DNA from 4 places in the Aquitalea sp. FJL05 genome. Region 3 is predicted to be linked to each of the others. Evidence: predicted binding sites of a transcription regulator. Region 3 holds the regulator's gene; each other region holds the start of a gene.
The links. Region 3 encodes sigma-54, which starts transcription at its own class of promoters, with help from an activator protein. Its sites were predicted from a motif close to CTGGCACGCTTCATGCTT; they were not measured.
Positions count from the first base shown of each region.

Region 1 (4,807 bases), on a different contig from region 3:
CGCCCGCCAGCAGCTTCACCAGTGTGGATTTACCGGCACCATTCACCCCCAGCAGGCCAATGCGGCTGCCGGCTTCTACCGACAGCGACAGGCCCTGCAAGATGGTCGTATCGCCGTAGCCGATATTCACCTTGTCCAGCCGCAACAGCGGGTTGGGCAGGTTGTCTGGGCTGTCGAAGTGAAAATCGAAGGGCGAGGCAATGTGGGCCGGGGCAATGCGCTCCAGTTTTTCCAGTGCCTTGACCCGGCTTTGTGCCTGCTTGGCCTTGGTGGCCTTGGCCTTGAAGCGGGTGATGAAGGATTCCAGATGAGCAATCTGGCGCTGCTGCTTGTCGAATTCGCCCTGTTGGCGCGCCAGCTTTTCCGCACGCATGGTTTCAAACTGGCTGTAATTGCCGGTGTACAGCGTCAGGGTCTGGTTGGCTACTTCGGCAATATGGCTGCAGATGCTGTCGAGGAAGTCGCGATCATGCGAGATGATCAGCAAGGTCCCCGGATAGCTTTGCAGCCAGTCTTCCAGCCACAGTACGGTTTCCAGATCCAGGTGGTTGGTGGGTTCATCCAGCAGCAGCAGGTCGGAACGGCACATCAGCGCCTGCGCCAGGTTCAGCCGCATGCGCCAGCCGCCGGAGAAGCTTTTCACTGCCCGCTGGTGGGCTTCGGTGGCAAAGCCCAGGCCGGTCAGCAGCTTGGCGGCGCGGGCCGGGGCAGAATAGGCTTCGATGCGCGCCAACTCACCATGCAGATGGCCGATGGCGCTGCCGTCGTCGCGCGCTTCGGCGGCAGAGAGTTCGGCTTCCAGTTGGCGTAACTCGTGGTCGCCATCCAGCACGTAATCGATGGCAGCGGTGTCCAGTGCCGGCGTTTCCTGCGCCACATGGGCCATGACCCATTGCTTGGGGATGTCGGCATCGCCGCCATCGGCGTGCAGCTCGCCCTTGAGCAGGGCAAACAGGCTGGATTTGCCCACACCATTGGCACCGACCAGGCCGGTTTTGTAGCCGGGGTTCAGGGTCAGGCTGGCGTTGACCAGTAATTCTTTCAGGCCGCGACGCAGGCTGAGGTTTTTCAGTTGGATCATGATGGGGTTGTCAGGCCGACGCAGCAGGCTGCGCCGGCGGGGTGATTTAGGCAGCGGGCAGGCCGGACAGGTCCCAGCGCGGTTTGATCGAGTAGCTGCCGGGTGCGGTGGCGTATTTCAGCCGCATGGCGCCAGCAAAGGCAATCATGGCACCGTTGTCGGTGCACAGGGCCAGTGGCGGGTAGAACACCTCCAGCTTGCGCCTTGCCGCGGCCTGATCCAGTGCGGCGCGCAGCTGTTTGTTGGCACCTACGCCGCCAGCCACCACCAGCTTTTTCATGCCGGTCTGCTTCAGGGCTTTCAGCGATTTGCTGACCAGCACGTCGACAATGGCCTCCTGAAAGGCGCGGCAGATGTCTTTGCGCGTCTGTTCGTCGATCTGGCCATGCTCGGCTTCCACCTGTTTGCTCAGTGTCAGCACGGCAGTCTTGAGGCCGGAGAAGCTCATGTCCAGGTTGTCGCTGTGCAGCATGGGGCGTGGCAGGTTGAAGCGCGCCGGGTCGCCTTCTTCGGCCAGGCGCGACAACAGCGGGCCGCCTGGGTAGGGCAGGCCCAGCAGTTTTGCCGTCTTGTCGAAGGCTTCGCCGGCTGCGTCGTCCAGCGTTTCGCCCAGCACCTCGTACTGGCCGATGCCGCGTACGGCCATCAGCTGGGTGTGGCCGCCGGATACCAAGAGGGCGATGAAGGGAAAGTCCGGTCGCGGCTCCGCCAGCAGCGGCGATAGCAGATGGCCTTCCAGATGATGGACGCCAATCACCGGAATGTTCAGGCCAAAGGCTAGCGCATTGGCCACGCTGGCACCAACCAGCAGGGCTCCACCCAGGCCGGGGCCTTGGGTGTAGGCAATGGCATCCACATCGGCCAGGGTCTTGCCGACTTCAGCTAGGCAGGCTTCGGTGAGCGGGATAACCCGGCGGATGTGGTCGCGGCTGGCCAGTTCGGGCACCACGCCACCGTATTCGGCGTGCATGGCCATTTGCGTATGCAGTTGGTGGGCAATGAGGCCCGCCTTAAGGTCGTACAGTGCAACGCCGGTTTCGTCGCACGATGATTCGATTCCAAGTACCAGCATGATGGCTTTATAACAGGTCAATCTTTCCATTTTACCGGTGAATCTTTGTCTGCCCAAATCGGGAATGATAGTCTGTGGCGATTAAGCGGATTTGCGCTGAACAAAAGCGGAAGGATGGGGCAGTGAAAGCAAGACTCAAATGGGTGGATGGCGTGTGTTTCATGGGCGAGAGCGGCAGCGGCCATGCGGTGGTGATGGATGGTGCGCCGGAAGGCGGCGGCCGCAATCTGGGGCCGCGTCCGATGGAGCTGCTGCTCTTGGGCACTGCCGGCTGTACCAGCTATGACGTGATTTCCATTCTGAAAAAGTCGCGTCAGCAAGTGACTGATTGCTGGGTGGAAATGGAAGCCGAGCGCGCCGAGACCGAACCCAAGGTCTTCACCAAGATTCATTTCCACTTTGTGGTCACCGGACGTGATCTCAAGTCCGAGGTAGTGGAGCGGGCCATCAAGCTGTCGGCGGAGAAATACTGCTCGGCCTCCATCATGCTGGGCAAGACGGCTGACATCAGCCACGATTTCGAGCTGCGCGCAGACTAAGAAGCTGTTTGCGGGGTGTGCTGTTAAGGCTGGATCAAAACCGCCGACGCCATGGGCCGTCGGCGGTTTTGTTTTGGTGGCAGCGGCAGCGGGGCGGTGATGGCGGCAAAACTTGCCGCTCCTGCCGGTGTGCGCTGTGCGGGTGGTGGTGTGTATTGCCTGTAGTTTCAATAAAATCAATGGTCTGTATGGATTGTTTGTGCTGGCACAGTTCCTGCTAAGGATGGGGACGCATTCAAGGAGGCAAGGTCATGTTGGACAAGATTGGCAAGGAATTTGATTTTCAGCAGCGAGCGCTCAACCTGCGCGCCTATCGCCAGGAAGTCATTGCCAGCAATGTTGCCAATGCCGATACCCCCAATTACAAGGCAGTCGATTTCGATTTCAAGCAGGCCTTGCAGTCTGCGCAGGATGGACAGGGCAAGCTGGCGATGAATGTGACCGATACGCGCCATCTGGCTGGTACGGGGGCTGGCAGTGCCGGCAAGCCGGCGGTGCAGTATCGCAATGCGGTACAGCAAAGCCTGGACGGCAACACGGTGGATATGGATGTGGAGCGTGCGGCCTTTGCCGATAACGCCTTGCAATACCAGACCACGCTCACCTTCCTCAGCAAGCGTATGTCCAGTCTGAATACCGCCATTACCGGTGGAGGCCAGTAACCATGTCGCTCGCCAATATTTTTGCCATTTCCGGTTCGGCGCTGACTGCCCAGTCCATGCGTCTTAACGTGGTGGCCAGCAATATCGCCAATGCGGAAAGTGCCACCAGCTCGACCGGCCAGCCTTACAAGGGCCGCCACGTGGTGTTTACCGCCTTGCCGGTTACCGCCAGTCAGCCGCAAGTGGCCGGTGTGAGGGTGACTTCCATTGTGGAAGACCAGACCCCGCCGCGGCTGAAGTACGACCCCAGCAACCCTCTGGCGGACGAAAAGGGTTATGTCAACATGCCCAATGTCAATCCGGTCGAGGAAATGTCCGACATGATTTCCGCCTCGCGCTCGTATCAGACCAATGTGGAAATGATGAATACCGCCAAAACCCTGCTGCAGAAGACTCTGCAGCTTGGACAGTGATGAAAGGCAGCAGCCATGACCAGCTCGGTTAATTCCTCGACCAATCCGTATGCCGCGCTGAATGGCACTACTGGCAGCACCAGTGGCACCGGTAATTCCAATACCGATACCAGTGCACAGGGTATTCAGGATCGCTTTCTCAAGCTCTTGGTGACGCAGTTGCAGGCGCAGGACCCGATGAACCCGATGGATAACAGCCAGATCACCAGCCAGATGGCGCAGATCAGTCAGGTATCCGGGATGCAGACGCTGAACACCGCCATGCAGAGCCTGGTGCAGTCGCAGGCTGCCAATCAATCGCTGATGGCTGCCACCATGATTGGCAAGCAGGCGTTGGTGCCGGGTAATGCGCTGGGCCTGACCAGCGGTTCCAATGTGCAGGGTGCCGTGAATCTGAGTGGTGCGGCCACCGATTACACCGTCAGTATCGCCGACGCCAATGGCAATGTGGTGGATACCCTGACGGTCAAGAGCCCTAGCAGCGGCCTTAACTCTTTCAACTGGGATGGCACCGATGCCAACGGTAAGCAGTTGCCCAGCGGCAAATACACTTTCAGTGCCAAGGCGACCAGTGCCAGCAGCGCTGCGGTGACGGCCACACCGTATGCCAACCAGGCGGTAACCGCCGTCAGCTGGGCCAGCGGCTCGCCGCAACTGATCATGAAAGACGGGACCAGCGTCGGTCTGGCAAACGTTGCACAGCTGTCTTAACCAAGTCATTAGCGCAAACAGGTTTCGGGGAGTAATCACATGGGTTTTCAACAAGGTTTGAGCGGTCTGAATTCGGCGTCCTCGCAGCTGGATACCATTGGCAACAACGTATCCAATGCCAGCACCGTCGGCTTCAAGAGTTCGCGCGCCGAGTTTGCCGATCTGTTCTCCACCAGCTTTTATGGTGTGGCCAATACCAGCGCCGGTATCGGCTCGCAGGTGAATGCAGTCACCCAGTCCTTCAGTGCTGGCAACATCACCCCGACCGGCCGCAGCCTGGACCTGGCCATCAATAACAATGGCTTCTTTATCATGCGGCAGAATCCGAC
Region 1 is NZ_QAJS01000009.1:197,678-202,484, forward strand. It holds gene DBR44_RS08995 (ATP-binding cassette domain-containing protein) at 1-1,081, opposite strand, end outside; gene tsaD (tRNA (adenosine(37)-N6)-threonylcarbamoyltransferase complex transferase subunit TsaD) at 1,128-2,153, opposite strand; gene DBR44_RS09005 (OsmC family protein) at 2,276-2,692, shown strand; gene flgB (flagellar basal body rod protein FlgB) at 2,944-3,354, shown strand; gene flgC (flagellar basal body rod protein FlgC) at 3,357-3,767, shown strand; gene DBR44_RS09020 (flagellar hook assembly protein FlgD) at 3,783-4,478, shown strand; gene flgE (flagellar hook protein FlgE) at 4,518-4,807, shown strand, end outside.
Region 1: flgB (flagellar basal body rod protein FlgB) is a predicted target of sigma-54. The motif match lies at 2,895-2,912, and genes of this name have one in related genera.

Region 2 (4,807 bases), on a different contig from region 3:
CGTGCGTCCTCATGGCAAGGCGGCGTAGCGCTGGGAATGAAAGGCGGGGAAGCGGATGTAAATCGTTCCCTGCCATGTATCACTCTCTATGCTATTTGAATTAAGCCGGCCAAAGCAAGGTAGCACTCAGGGCAAGGCAGTCACAGGCCCGGTCAAAACATCGTTTTGTTGACTTAACTCATCCAGTACCTGTGTTGTGGCCTGAAACAGTTGAGTCATCTCCTCTGCTTGCAAGATGTAAGGCGGCATGAAGTACACGGTTTTGCCAATTGGCCTTACCAGGCAACCATGCTTAAGCATGGCTGAGAAAAAGGCTTGTGCAAAGTCCGAGCGGGGGCTGTCGACATCAAAGGCCCAGATCATGCCGGTATGGCGGAAATGCCGTACGTCGGCACGCTCGGCCAGCGGTGCCAGAATGGCGCTAAAGGTTGCGGCCAGCTCGCGGTTACGGGCGATGATGTCTTCATCGGCAAAGATATCCAGCACTGCCAGTGCCGCACTGCAGGCCAGCGCATTGCCAGTGTAGCTGTGTGAATGCAGAAAGCCGCGCGTCACCTCATCGTGATAGAAGGCCTGATAGACCGTATCGCTGGTCAGCACGCAGGACAGGGGCAGGAAGCCGCCGGTAATCCCCTTGGATAGACAGAGAAAGTCTGGCGTGATCCCAGCCTGCTCACAGGCAAACAGAGTGCCGGTGCGGCCAAAGCCGACCGCGATTTCGTCGGCAATCAGGTGTATCTGATACTGATCGCACAGCCGGCGCAGCTCCGTGAGGTAAACCGGATCGTACATGGCCATGCCGGCAGCGCCCTGCACCAGTGGTTCGACGATGATGGCCGCCATTTCACCAGCTTTCTTGGCCAGCACATTCTCCAACGAGCGCAATGCCTGCCTTGCCACATCGGCTGCACTTTGCCCCGGGCCAGCCTGGCGCGCATCCGGGGTGGGGACACGTACCCCGGGTTTCAGCAGCGGCGCATAGGTCGCGGAAAACAGTGGCACATCGGTCACTGCCAGCGCACCGGCAGTTTCGCCGTGATAGCTGTTGTCCAGACTGATAAAGCGGCATTTCTCCGGACGACCGACATTCTTCCAGTAATGAAAGCTCATTTTCAGCGCGATTTCGGTGGCACTAGCACCATCCGAGGCATAAAACGCATGATCCTGGCCGCTCAGCGCGCACAGCCGCTCGGACAGCTCAATCACTGGCTGGTGGGTAAAGCCGGCCAGAATGACATGCTCTACCTGATCCAGTTGATCCTTGATTGCCTGCTTGATCCTGGGGTTACCATGGCCGAACAGATTGACCCACCAGGAACTGACCGCATCCAGATAGCGTCGGCCTTCGAAATCCTCCAGCCACACGCCCTCGGCGCGCGCGATGGGAATGATGGGCAAGGTTTCATGGCGCTTCATCTGGGTACATGGATGCCACACATGCTGGCGGCTGCGTTGCAGCCAGTCCTGATTGCTCACGGCAAACTCCTGAATGGGGAATGGGCTGGATGCTAACACAGCCCGCAAGCACCACCCGAACTGACAAAAAACGTCACATCCTGCCGCGTAATGCGGGCTATGGGATGTACTGACGGACTGAATTTACTGGATGGGGCCGCTTGGCACGCTTTCTGCATGGTATGGATAGTGCATACCACGGAGAGGGTCATGCGGGGCAATAATGGTTTTACTTTGATTGAACTGATGATTGTTGTTGCCATCATCGGCATATTGGCCGCGATTGCCATACCGGCGTATCAGGCTTACACGATACGAGCAAAGGTAGCCGAAGGGTTGCTGGCTGCCGATGCGATCAAGTCTGCAGTTTGGGATAGCTATACCAGTAATAATAGCTGGCCATCCAGTAATGCGTCAGCAGGTATTTTGTCGGCAAGCACTTATGCAACGAAATATATTGATTCAATCAATATAGTGGCAGCATCGTCAGTCAGCAATATAGTAGTAAATTTTAATGCTAGTACGGTATTGTCTGGATTGACCGTAACCATGATGCCACAACTTTCTAGTGGTTCAATCATGTGGACATGTCAAGCCAGTGCAACATTTTCACAGTACCTTCCATCGAGTTGTCGTTAACTTTATAAAGAGGAATACGTTATGAATAGCAAAATTCAGCAAGGTTTTACCTTGATCGAACTGATGATCGTTGTTGCCATCATCGGTATTCTGGCTGCCATCGCTATCCCGGCCTACCAGGATTACACCAAGCGTGCGCGTGTAACGGAAGGTTTGTCGCTGGCATCTGCAGCCAAGACTGCCGTATCTGAATATTACGCATCTAATAACCAGTTTCCGACGTCAAATGCTTCGGCAGGTTTGTCAACATCTATTTCAGGTAATGCTGTTTCCAGTGTGGTGGTTGGTACCTCTGGTGTTATTACCGTGACTTATAACACATTAGTTGACTCTACCGGGTCCGCTAATACTTTGACCTTGAGCCCTAGTTCGGGAAGTGGTGCAATTTCGTGGAAATGTGCTGCAGCTACCCTTCCAACAAACTGGGTACCTTCCAACTGCCGCAACGGTAACTAATTTTGATCATTGAGTAATTAATTAGGGAAGGTGCTCTGCAAAGAGCACCTTTTTTTATGATGATTAAAAAGATAACCATGGGCAGCTTATTAATTGCTGCGGCAGTAACCATGCCTTTTTTGAGCTGGCTGCGCTATGCGCCTCTGCCTGATTGGGTGTCGGATGCATCGTGCTTGTTTTTCTTGGCGACTTCCATGCTATTTATCCTACCAGCACGGAATAATTCCTCACTAAATATCTCTGCAGTATTGCTACCATTTTTGTGTTTTGCCATTTATCTGGCTATGACTGGTCATAATTTGGCGAATTTCACAATCTTGATTGCAATACTGGGCTTTCTTGTTCTTTGGAGTTTGCAGTTCTCCATTCATTTCAATAAAAATAACAGCGAAGATTTTTTGCTGATTCTGGCGACAGTCATTTTTATTTTTTCCATGCTGCAAGTGGTGTTGGGCTTGTTGCAGGTGTTGAGTCTTGCTCCTTTATTTCAAGGCTATGTGGTATTTGATCAGTCTGAGGTAAATTCAAATATCATGGGTAATATTGGGCAGCGTAATCAGTATGCCCAATTTTTAAGCTGGGGAATCCTGGCTGCCTGCTATCTTTATGCTAAAAGACGATTGCGTATGTCTTTCTTCATCGGGAGCGTTTTTCTTCTGGCTTGGCTGTCAGCATGTGCAGGTGCACGTCTGGTGTGGGCTTATGTGCTGATTTTTGCCGGGCTGGGATGGTATTGGTCAAGGCAGAATAAGGCTGAAACAGTCCGCCGAATGATCCGGGCTGTGATGATCGCAGTTGTCTTGATAGTATTGACGCAATTATTTAGTAAGCAGATTGCAGCACTGTTGGCCTGGCTCGGTATTCCCATCCATGTTGTTAGTGGTGCAGACCGTTTCTTTTCTGCTGGTTTTGGTATTCGTCGCCGTATTGAGTGGACTAAAGCATGGGAAATTTTTCTGCAACATCCCTGGTTTGGCGTTGGTTGGGGAGGTTTCCCCGCTCAGTCGGTGGAGATGGAGCTGACTGGTGGTCTACCGAAATATCCTGAGAGCTGGCTGTTTGTTCATTGCCATAACCTGTTTTTCCAGCTGTTGGCTGAAACCGGCATTGTTGGTGTACTGATTGTATTTGCCACACTTGGCTACGCACTGGGCAGTTTTTTTAGAAAAGGACAGCAGTCGGCGGAAAACTTGCTGTTGCTGGGTATTGGTGGCGTGATCCTGGCGCACAGCATGTTTGAATACCCGCTATGGTATCTGCCATTTTTGAGTATGTTTTTGATTGTTCTTTTGCTAGCGCCAGCGCCAAGAGTAACAATTTCGATGCGGCCATCATTTGTCAGGGTGGCGGGTTTGGTTGTCGCGATAATGACATTGCTTTATCTTGGGACTGGTATTGCAGCCTTTAAAACAATGGTCGCCTATGACTTGCCAGCACCAAATGCACAAGAGAATGTGCGGCGGATGGGAGCCTTGTTTGATGTTGGCAAAAATCCGTTGTGGACTAATGATGCAGATATGGTATTGGCCAATTATTTGATTCCCTCGCGTGAGCAGCTGGATCTGAAGCTGCAGCACTTTTCCCGATTGGCAGCATACCGACCCTACCCTGAAGTGCTACTGAAATTGGCAGTCTTGTATGCACTGGATAAGCAGATGGCCAAAGCCGAGCATACGATAAAGCTGGCAATCGCCAACTATCCAGATTATGCGCCCAATTTTGATTACCGTTTGGCCGTGATGAAGAAAGATGAACTGAAGCCATTGCAGCTGATTACCTCCAAGGCGGCCAAGGCATATGTCGATCATGGTGTTCAGACCGATCCTGGCCGTATCGCGGCAGTCATGACAGTTGCCTCCCCGGCCACCCGCAAGCCCTTGTTCTAGGTAGTTAACGACACTGCCAGTCTTCTGGCTGGCGGTGTCTTCACCGCGCTACATGCGGTATCCTCCATGCTTTGCTTTTAGCCCCAGACTCCATCATGTCTTTTCCAACTTTTTCCCGCCGTCTGGCCTTGCTGGCGTTTTGCCTGATCGCCATCATGCCTTTTGCCTCCCGTATCCATTTCGTGCCATTGCCGCAGTGGTTTGGCGAGATGAATGTGGTGTGGCTGATGCTGGCCGCAGCGGTTTATCTGTTGCCCAGCGGCATGCTGTTCGAGCGGGTGCCGCGTGCCAGCTGGTGGTGTCTGTGGCTGGCCATCGTGTGGGCGCTGCAGCCGCAGCTGGTCCATGCGCTGTTTCCCGGTATGACTTAT
Region 2 is NZ_QAJS01000018.1:7,585-12,391, reverse strand. It holds gene DBR44_RS16550 (adenosylmethionine--8-amino-7-oxononanoate transaminase) at 127-1,476, opposite strand; gene DBR44_RS16545 (pilin) at 1,666-2,094, shown strand; gene DBR44_RS16540 (pilin) at 2,116-2,550, shown strand; gene DBR44_RS16535 (PglL family O-oligosaccharyltransferase) at 2,607-4,436, shown strand; gene DBR44_RS16530 (PglL family O-oligosaccharyltransferase) at 4,532-4,807, shown strand, end outside.
Region 2: DBR44_RS16545 (pilin) is a predicted target of sigma-54. The motif match lies at 1,617-1,634, and genes of this name have one in related genera.

Region 3 (4,807 bases):
TCCTGCTCCAGCCGGATGCATTCTTCCACCGTGGAGCCGCTGCCGGACAAGGGGTGGCGACGACGGGTTTCAGAAAAGCGCTTGACCAGGGTTTCCGGCTTGGCTTCCAGAAACAGCAGTCGTACGTCCACGCCTTGCTGGCGCAGCTTGTCCACTTCCTGTGGCAATGCGCCGAGCGAAGGGCTGGAACGGGTATCCACGCTGATGGCGATTTGCTCGTAGCCATAGTCGGCATACAGCGACATGGCCTCATGCAGCATGGTGGCTGGCAGATTGTCCACGCAATAATAGCCGGAGTCCTCCAGCGCGCGCAGGGCAATGGATTTGCCGGAGCCGGACAGGCCGCTAATCAATATCAGGCGCATTTTCCTGATCTCTGAGGAAGTTGGTATGGCGTTCGATGAATTCACGCGTGCTGTCGATGCCACGCAGTTGCAGGATGTAATTGCGTACTGCCGCTTCCACCAGCACGGCCAAGTTGCGGCCTGCAGCCACTGGCAGCACCACCTTGCGTACGGTGACACCCAGAATGTCCTGGGTTTCGGACTGGATATTCAGCCGATCCAGTGCCTGCATGGCCTGGTCGTTGGCTTTGACCAGATGGATGATCAGTTTGAGCACCTTTTTCGGCCGGACGGCGGTTTCACCGAAAATGGTGCGGATATTCAGAATGCCCAGGCCGCGCACTTCCAGAAAGTCGCGCAGCAGGGGCGGGCAGCGGCCTTCCAGTGTTTCCGGGCCGATGCGGTAGAGTTCCACTGCGTCATCGGCCACCATGCCGTGACCGCGTGAAATCAGTTCCAGTGCCAGCTCGCTCTTGCCCATGGCCGAGTCGCCCATGATCAGCACGCCGATTTCCAGCACATCGAGAAAAACCCCATGTAGCACTGTTGAAACCGCCAGCGCACGCGCCAGATAGATGCGCAGCACATCCATCAGGTAGGGGCTTTCCAGCGGCGTGCTCATCAGTGGCACGTTATGGGTGTGGCAGTAGTCGCGCAGCAGCTTGGGTACCTGCTGGCCATTGGCCACCATCACCACCGACATGGTCTTGTGGAACAGCTGGTCCAGCGCGGTCTTGGCGGCGGACTGTTCCAGCCGGTTCAGGTAGTCGACTTCGGCCAGACCCAACACCTGTACACGGTTGGGGTGGATGAAGTTGAGGTGACCCACCAGTGCCAGCGTAGGGCGCTGCTCGTCATTGCCGATGGGGCTGTCGGCACCACCGGTGCCGGCCACCCAGGTCAGATTGAGCTTTTGCTGATTGTCCTGATACAGCCGGCGCACGGTGATGCTAGGCATTATTGGTATTCCATGCAGTGAGCAACTGGTAGAGCTCGGCGCGGTTGGTGGCAGTCAGCAATTGTTCGCGCAGCTGTTTGCTGGAGAAGAGCTGGGCCAGTTCCGACAGTACCTGCAGGTGCAGGTCGGTGGCTTGTTCCGGTACCAGCAGTACAAACAGGCTTTGCACCGGCTTGCCATCCGGCGCATCGAAGGGGATGGGGTTCTTCAGCCGAATGAAGATGCCGGCGGCTTCCTTCAGACCACGGGCACGGCCATGCGGAATGGCGACTCCCTGGCCCAGTCCGGTGGAGCCGAGCTTTTCCCGGGCAAACAGGCAGTCGAAAATTTCACTGCGCGCAATGCCGTGGGTGTTTTCGATAAGGAGGCCCACCTGCTCGAAGACGCGCTTCTTGCTGGCGACATCCAGGTCCGGGAGGATGTGATCCTGTGTCAGGATTTTGCCGATCAGGCTCATAGGAATGTGTGCACGCGGCTACAAAAACTGGCCAATTCTACGTTGCCTTCATCAAAATGAAAAAGGCTCCGTGCAAATAAAAACGGGAACCCGCTGGGTTCCCGCATCGTCGGTCAGGTGATTACAGGGTGGCTTCCGGTTGAACCTGCGGAGTCACGCGGTGTTCGCTCTGTTTTTCCTTGTGCTTGAGTACCTGTCGATCCAGCTTGTCCATCAGCGAGTCGATGGCAGCGTACATATCGGAGTCGGTGGCTTCTACGTGGATGTCCTTGCCGGAGAGGTGAACGTTGACTTCTGCCTTTTGCACCAGCTTGTCTACCGACAGTGTGACGGTAACGTCGATAACGTGATCGACATGGCGGGTGATACGTTCCAGCTTGCTTTCCAGAAATTCGCGGAGGGCCGGGGTTACTTCGAGGTGGAGACCGGTTACTTTGAGGTTCATACCCTAACTCCTTCTTGTGTTGACTGCCCGGTCGGGTCGGCCGGGCAAGCGGATATTCTTCAAGGCGTCCTACAATGCCTTGCGCAGGTTGACCGGTGGAATCTGCATAGCTTCACGATACTTCGCAACGGTACGTCTTGCAACCTGCATGCCCTGTTTACCCAATTCGTCGGCAATGGCGCTGTCAGAAAGTGGCTTGGCCGTATTTTCGCCGTCTATCATGCGGCGGATATGGGCCTTGATGGCAGTGGCCGAGCATTCGCCGCCACTGTCGGTTTCCAGGGAACTGCCGAAGAAATATTTCAGCTCGAACAAGCCGCGCGGGCAGAGCAGGTATTTCTGGGTAGTCACCCGGGAAACGGTTGATTCATGCAGTCCCAGCTCGTCTGCGATATCGCGCAGGATGAGCGGACGCATGGCCACTTCTCCGTGTTCAAAGAACGCTTGCTGCCTTTCCACTATAGCTTCCGACACTTTCAGGATAGTGTCAAATCGCTGCTGGATGTTCTTGACCAGCCATTTTGCTTCCTGCAGGCGGCCGGAAAGCTCGCCTGCACCGGCACGGTTTTCCGACAGCATCTGGGCATACAGCTGGTTGACCCGCAGCCGGGGTACGGCACCGTTGTTGAGTTCGGCCACCCAGCGGCCGCGGCGTTTGCGCACGGTGACATCGGGGATGACGTAGTGCACGTCCTCGCCACCGAAACCGGCTGCCGGATGGGGGGTCAGCCGGGCGATCAGTTGCTGGGCCTGGCGGATGGCGGCGTCGTCGACGCCGAGTAGGCGTTTGAGCCGGGTATAGTCGCGATTGCCCAGCAAACCGAGGTGTTCTGCCACGATCTTGCGCGCCAGGGCATGGCCGTTTTCCTGCGGTGGCAGACGGTCCAGCTGCAGGCAGAGCGATTCGGCCAGCGAGCGCGCGGCGATGCCGGCCGGATCGAACTGCTGCAACAGGCGCAGGCCGACCATCAGTTCGTCGGCTTCCAGCTCCAGTTCCAGCGGCAAATGACTGGCCAGTTCTTCCAGATCGACGCTGAGAAAGCCGTTGTCGTCCAGTTCTTCGATCAGCAATTGCACGATGGCCTGATCGCGGGTGGGGAGCGTCAGTTCGCCCAGCTGGGCCAGCAGATGTTCGCGCAGGCTGACCGGGCAGGGGACGTTGAGCATGGGGTCGAACTCGTCGTCGCCGTCGTTGCGGCGGCTGCCGCTGCCCCAGTCGGTGAGTTCGCCGCTGCTGTCGTCACGCGGGTTGCTGTCGCTGTCATTGCTGTCGGAGGCGGGCGTGCTCTCTTCTCCGGCCGCCGGCGTGTCGCTGGTACTGGTGCTGCCTTCTTGTGTCGGGGTGTCGTCGCCGCGTTCCAGCATGGGGTTGTCCAGCAGGAAGCGCTCGACTTCGGTTTGCAGGTCGAGGGTGGACAGCTGCAGCAGCTTGATCGACTGCTGCAGTTGCGGGGTAAGCGTGAGTTGCTGTGAAACCCTGAGCTGTAGTGACTGTTTCATGGCTTACAGGTGGAAGTGTTCGCCAAGGTAGACCTGGCGCACTTTCTCGTTGTTGACCAGTTCTTCCGGTTCGCCGGAGGCCAGTACCGAGCCGTCGCTGATGATGTAGGCGCGGTCACAGATGCGCAGGGTTTCCCGTACGTTGTGGTCGGTAATCAGTACGCCGATGCCACGTTGTTGCAGGAAGGTGATGATTTTCTGGATGTCGATCACGGCAATCGGGTCGACGCCGGCAAAAGGCTCGTCCAGCAGGATGAAGCGCGGGCGGGTGGCCAGTACGCGGGCGATTTCCACCCGGCGTCTTTCGCCGCCGGACAGCGACAGGGCATTGCTTTCGCGCAGGTGGGCGATATTGAGGTCGTCCAGCAGCAGGCTGAGTTCCTTTTCCAGCTTGTCACCTTTGTAGCCGGCGATTTCCAGTACGGCGGTGATGTTTTCCTCCACCGTCATCTTGCGGAAAATCGAGGCTTCCTGCGGCAGGTAACCAAGGCCAAGGCGGGCGCGCTGGTGGATGGGCAGGTGGGTGATGCTGCTGCCATCCAGGGTGATTTCACCTTCATCGGCGCCGATCAGGCCGACAATCATGTAAAAACTGGTGGTTTTGCCCGCGCCGTTGGGGCCGAGCAGGCCGACCACTTCGCCGCTCTGGATCTGCAGGGCGACATCCTTGACGACGGTACGTTTCTTGAAGCGCTTTTTCAGCCGCTCGACTTTCAGAATGCTGGGGCCGCTCATGGTGCGTTTCCGTCGGGTTTCTTGGCGGCAGGGGCGGTGGTGTCCCTGGGCTTGGGCTGGATGATGGCGGTGACGCGGCCGCCATTGCTGCTGGCGCCGCTGCTGACTTCATACAGCTCGGTTTCGGTGTTGTAGGTGATGACGTTGCCGATGACCAGATCGTTGCCGCGCTTGACGCGGGCATTGCCGGTGAGGACGGCGACATGGCTGACCGTGTTGTAGTCCAGTTGGTTGGCCTGGCCTTCAATCCATTCGTTTTTTCCATCCATTTTCTGGCGGAACAGTACCTGACGCCCGGTGGCCTGCATGGTCTGGTTGCCCTGCTTGTCCTGGGTGACGGTGGCGCGGTCGGCGTTCAGTTTCAACGT
Region 3 is NZ_QAJS01000006.1:303,716-308,522, reverse strand. It holds gene rapZ (RNase adapter RapZ) at 1-365, opposite strand, end outside; gene hprK (HPr(Ser) kinase/phosphatase) at 346-1,302, opposite strand; gene ptsN (PTS IIA-like nitrogen regulatory protein PtsN) at 1,295-1,759, opposite strand; gene hpf (ribosome hibernation-promoting factor, HPF/YfiA family) at 1,881-2,204, opposite strand; gene DBR44_RS06220 (RNA polymerase factor sigma-54) at 2,274-3,704, opposite strand; gene lptB (LPS export ABC transporter ATP-binding protein) at 3,708-4,439, opposite strand; gene lptA (lipopolysaccharide transport periplasmic protein LptA) at 4,436-4,807, opposite strand, start outside.

Region 4 (4,807 bases), on a different contig from region 3:
CCACCAGGCGTCCTTTTCCTTCAGCACGGCCAGATAGTCGGCCAGCTTCTTGGCCGGCGGCGCATTCGGTGCGTCCTTGGCACAGACAGCAAAAATGGCCAACGCAGCCAGCAGCGGAATGCAGGCCAGGCCGAACACGTTCTGCCAGCCGTAAACCACCGCCAGCGCGGGGGCAAACAAGGCTGCCAGCACGGTGCCGGAATTACCCGCCCCGGCAATGCCCATGGCCGTGCCCTGGTGCTGCGGCGGATACCAGCGCGAGGCCAGCGGCAGCGATACCGCAAACGAGGCCCCGGCCACACCGAGGAACAGGCCCAGCAGCAGCGCACCGCCCAGGCTGGCAATGCCGATCTGCCAGGCCGCCAGCAAGGCGGCAATCACGATCAGCTGGCCGATGATGCCGGCAGCGCGTGCGCCGATGCGGTCCACCAGCACGCCCATCAGCAAGCGCAGGATGGCCCCGGCCAGAATCGGCGTGGCCACCATCAGGCCGCGCTGCTGGGTGGACAGATGCAGGGCAGTGGCAATGGGCACCTGCAGGGGCCCCAGCAGATACCACACCATGAAACTGAGGTCGAAATACAAAAAGGCTGAAAACAGGGTCGGCTTGTGTCCGGCTTGCCAGAAAGTGCGGTCCATGTAGTGCTCCTGTCGGGGAAGCGTGCTTCCCGCCAAATGGCCAAAACAAAAACGGCGTCCTCCCTGATGGTGAAATCAGGAGAGGACGCCGTTGTCCGGGTCGGCAGTGGCCGCCGTTGGCCGCTGTCGCGATGTCTGGTGCAGGCGGCACGCCATTGCGCCGCTGCGAGCTAATCAATGCAAAGAGCGTGCCAGCAGCAAAATGCCGGTATATAGCTGTTTCACGTCGCCTGCGGCCTTATGCTGCACTGCATTAGTGCGTGAAATGCTGCAGCGCACCGACACTGGGCGCAGCATCCGCCAGCGCTGGCCAGTGGCAGCCATCCATCAGCACACTGTGGCGCTCGCCGGCTGCAGGCAGCGGCAGACCGCAAGCCCGCGCCGCCTGCTGGTACAGCGCGGTCTGGTTGACGGCGGCCACCACGCCCTGCTCGGCCTCGCCCTGCCACATGCCCCAGCGCCGGTATTGCCGCAGGAACCACAGCCCGTCCGACAGATAGGGATAGTTGACCCGGCCCTCATCACAAAAGCGCAGCTGGCCTGCAGTGGCGGTTTCCCAATGCTGCAGGATCAGCTCGGCCGGCATGGCCAGACAATCATCCTCCGCCAGCCAGGCGGCCGTCTGCGCATGGTTTTCCGGCTGGTCCAGCCAGTGGCTGGCCAGCAACAACGCCTGCACCAGTCGCCCGGCCAGCTCGGGCTGTTGCTGCACCAGCTCACGGCGGCAGGCCAATACTTTCTCCGGATGATCCGGCCAGATGGCGGCGCTGTCGGCCACCAGGCTGGCCACACCCTGCTGCTGTGCCAGGGCGTGCCAGGGCTGGCCGGCGCAAAAGCCGTCCAGCAGGCCGCCCTGCGTCGCGTCACTCATCTGGGCCGGGGGAATCACCACGCAGCGGGCCTCACGCAACGGATGCACGCCTTGCGCCGCCAGCCAGTAATACAGCCACATGGCGTGGGTGCCGGTAGGAAAGGTGTGCGCCAGCGTCAGCGGGCGGCCCAGCTGCTGGCTGATCTCGGTCAGGCTGACACCCTCGCGGTATTGCTGCGCCAGCGCCGGGGCCAGACTGATGCCCTGCCCGTTCTGGTTCAGCGTCATCAGGATGGCCATCTCGCATTGCGGACTGCCCATGCCCAGTTGCATGCCGTAGACCAAGCCATACAAGGCATGGGCGGCATCCAGTTGTCCATTCATCAGCTTGTCGCGCACGGCAGACCAGGACGGCTGGCGCTGCAGGCAGAACTGCAGGCCCAGCTCCCGGTCCAGCCCCAGCTTGCGGGCCACCACCAGTGCCGCACAGTCGGTGAGTGCAACAAAGCCCAGATTCAGCGTGTGTAGGGATGCAGGAGCAGTCATCAAAGGCTTTCAGCCCAGCAGCTTGCTGGAATTGATCAGTTGTCGGGACAGCTCCACCAGACGCAGGCCGCTTTGCATGGCCTGGCTGCGCAGCAGCGCATAGGCTTGCGCTTCGGTGAGCTGGCGGCGCTCCATCAGGATGCCCTTGGCGCGCTCGATCAGCTTGCGGTCGGCCAGCTGTTCTTCCACCTCGGCCAGGCGCTTTTTCAGCCGAGCGTCTTCTTCAAATTTCACCCGCGCCATATCGATGATGGGAGCCAGCCGGCTGGCTGCCACCTGGTCCACCACATAGGCGGTGACCCCGGCGCTGACTGCGGCCTGAATGGTAGACAGCCCGCCCTGCTCGGCAAACATCACCACCGGGCGTGGCGCGGCATGGCCCATCAGCGCCAGTTGTTCCAAGGTGTCACGCGAGGGGGATTCGGTATCGATGATGATGATGTCGGGGGCCTGGCTGTCCACCAGCTGCAGCAGCTCGGCCGCACCCTGGGCCTGGACGATCACCAGATAGCCGGCCGCCGTCAGCGCGGCATGCAGCTGCGCCATCGGGCGGTCGGTATCGTTGACCAGCAACAGTCGTAATGGAGAGGAAGCAGTCATGGCAGCGTCAGGAAGTCGTTGATACCGACTCGCAATAATCGTGCCTGTAACCATGTTTTAAGACAAACAAGACCGGCCAATGCCAGACCGCGTAATACGAGGCCAGCCAGCCAAGCCTCCCGCCGGTTGGGCAAGTGCAAGCGGGGTAAGCGCGAGCATCAGTACAAATGCGCAGAGACTGCGCATGGACAAGCACCGTGTATTGGGATCGATCCGCAGGCAGTCATGTACTGCAGCTACTGCGGGTACCGGCCGCCGCCTGACTCCAGACGCAAAACAGGGCGGTCAAGCCGCCCTGTCTGCCATACACGCCTGGTGGTTTACCACCACCAGAACATGAAGCCCCAGGCCGCATCCACCAGCGCCATGCCTGCCAGCAGGCAAGCCAGTGCCGGCAGCATGCGCCAGCCGGCCTGCCATTGCCGTACGATGCCCGCCGCCAGCCACAACGACCAGACATTGGCCAGCAGCAGCAGGCCCAGGCGCAGGTCATTGGCCCAACCGGTGGCAATGCCCTCGGCCTTGAGCAGGGTCACCGTCAGCGCCGACAAGCCCAGAAACACGCCGATACCGGCCAAGGGAATCAGGCTTTGTGCCAGATGATGCAGGCGCTGGCTGCGCCACGTGCCGGCCAGACGCACCGCACAGGACAAGGCCAGCAGCAGGCCGCTGCCGATCACCAGCGCGGTACCCAGCATGTAGGCGATGATGGCCATGCCATCCAGCCAGGAAAACACGTCGTTGTGATCCGGGTAATGCGTGAGCAGCCACCACGGCGCATCGGTATCCAGCGGCCACATGATGTCGTGGTCCACCAGCCATTCCGCCGCCGCCTGTTTCATGTCGACAAACCAGGGGCTGGCCGTCCAGTGAAAGCCCCCCATGGCAATGCCCAGCAAGCCGTAGACAATCAGCAAGGTCTGCCACACCGTGGCTTCCTTGGCCGCCACCTTCACCACCTCTTCTGCCGGTGAGCGCAGGCCCAGGCTGATGGCATCGCGGTGACCGCTGCAACGGCCGCACATATGACAGCCACTGCCGCCCTGCATGTGGCGCAAGGGCTGCAGCGGTGCGCAGTCTACCGCCTGAATACGAATGACGGACTGGCGGGTGGATTCCAGCCAGCGCTGTTCATCCACCTTGTAATGCATGGGGGCCAGCTTGGACAGCAGGGAAAACACGCCGTTGACCGGGCACAGATGGCGGCACCAGGCGCGCTTGCCACGGGTATACACCAGGCCGATGGCAATGGCGGCCACGGTGGAACCGCCCAGCACCAGCAGCGCCGCCTTGGGATACTGGTAAACACTCACCAGCTGGCCGTACAAGGTGGTAAGGGCAAAAGCGACAAAGGGCCAGCCGTCCCAGCGCATCCAGCGTGGAATCGGTCGGCCCAGGCCCTTCTTGGCCGCCCATTCGCTGAGCGCCCCTTCCGGACACAGCACGCCGCACCACAGCCGGCCAAACAGCACCATGGACAGCAGCACGAAAGGCCACCAGATACCCCAGAACACAAACTGGGCAAAGATGGTGAGATTGTTGACGATGCGCGCGCTGTCACCCGGCAGCGGCAGCCAGGCCGGAATCAGCAGCAGCGCCGCATACACCAGCACCACCAACCACTGCAGCAGGCGCAGGGTGCCGGCATGGTCGCGCAGCCAGTTGCCCACCACGGCCAGGCGGCCATGGCCGGCTGCCGCGTGGCTGCCGCAACCGCCAGTCAGCGGGCGCGCCAGTTCGGGCCGACGCCGGTGATCAGCAAACGGTTTCATGCGGCCTGACGACGCTTGCGCCAGAAGAACAGGCCAAACACGCCTGCCCAGAATGAGAGATAAGCCAGCAGGCTCATCAAGGCCGGATGGGCACGGTAACCAGTGAGCGAAGCCACCACGCCACCAGCGGGCGTCATGTCATCCAGCAGGGCCGAGCTGTCCCACAGCGGGTCGATCAGCGCCGGCAGGATTTCCATGGAAATCAGCTTTTCCACCGCAGCCAGGAACAGCGAGGCACCCAGCAGCAGCAGCATGATTTCGGTCAAACGGAAAAACAGCCGCCACGACAGCACCTTGCCACCCAGCTGCAACACATAGAAGGTGAGGAAGGCCAGCCCCAGCCCCAACAGTGCCGCGCCGCTCATGTTCAGCAGGGTCTGACCGTCGGCACTGCCCAGCATGCCATACAGAAACACCACGGTTTCGCTGCCTTCACGCG
Region 4 is NZ_QAJS01000021.1:15,691-20,497, forward strand. It holds gene DBR44_RS18835 (NarK/NasA family nitrate transporter) at 1-639, opposite strand, end outside; gene DBR44_RS18840 (CmpA/NrtA family ABC transporter substrate-binding protein) at 893-1,996, opposite strand; gene DBR44_RS18845 (ANTAR domain-containing response regulator) at 2,006-2,596, opposite strand; gene DBR44_RS18850 (4Fe-4S binding protein) at 2,917-4,368, opposite strand; gene DBR44_RS18855 (FTR1 family protein) at 4,365-4,807, opposite strand, start outside.
Region 4: DBR44_RS18845 (ANTAR domain-containing response regulator) is a predicted target of sigma-54. The motif match lies at 2,626-2,643, and genes of this name have one in related genera.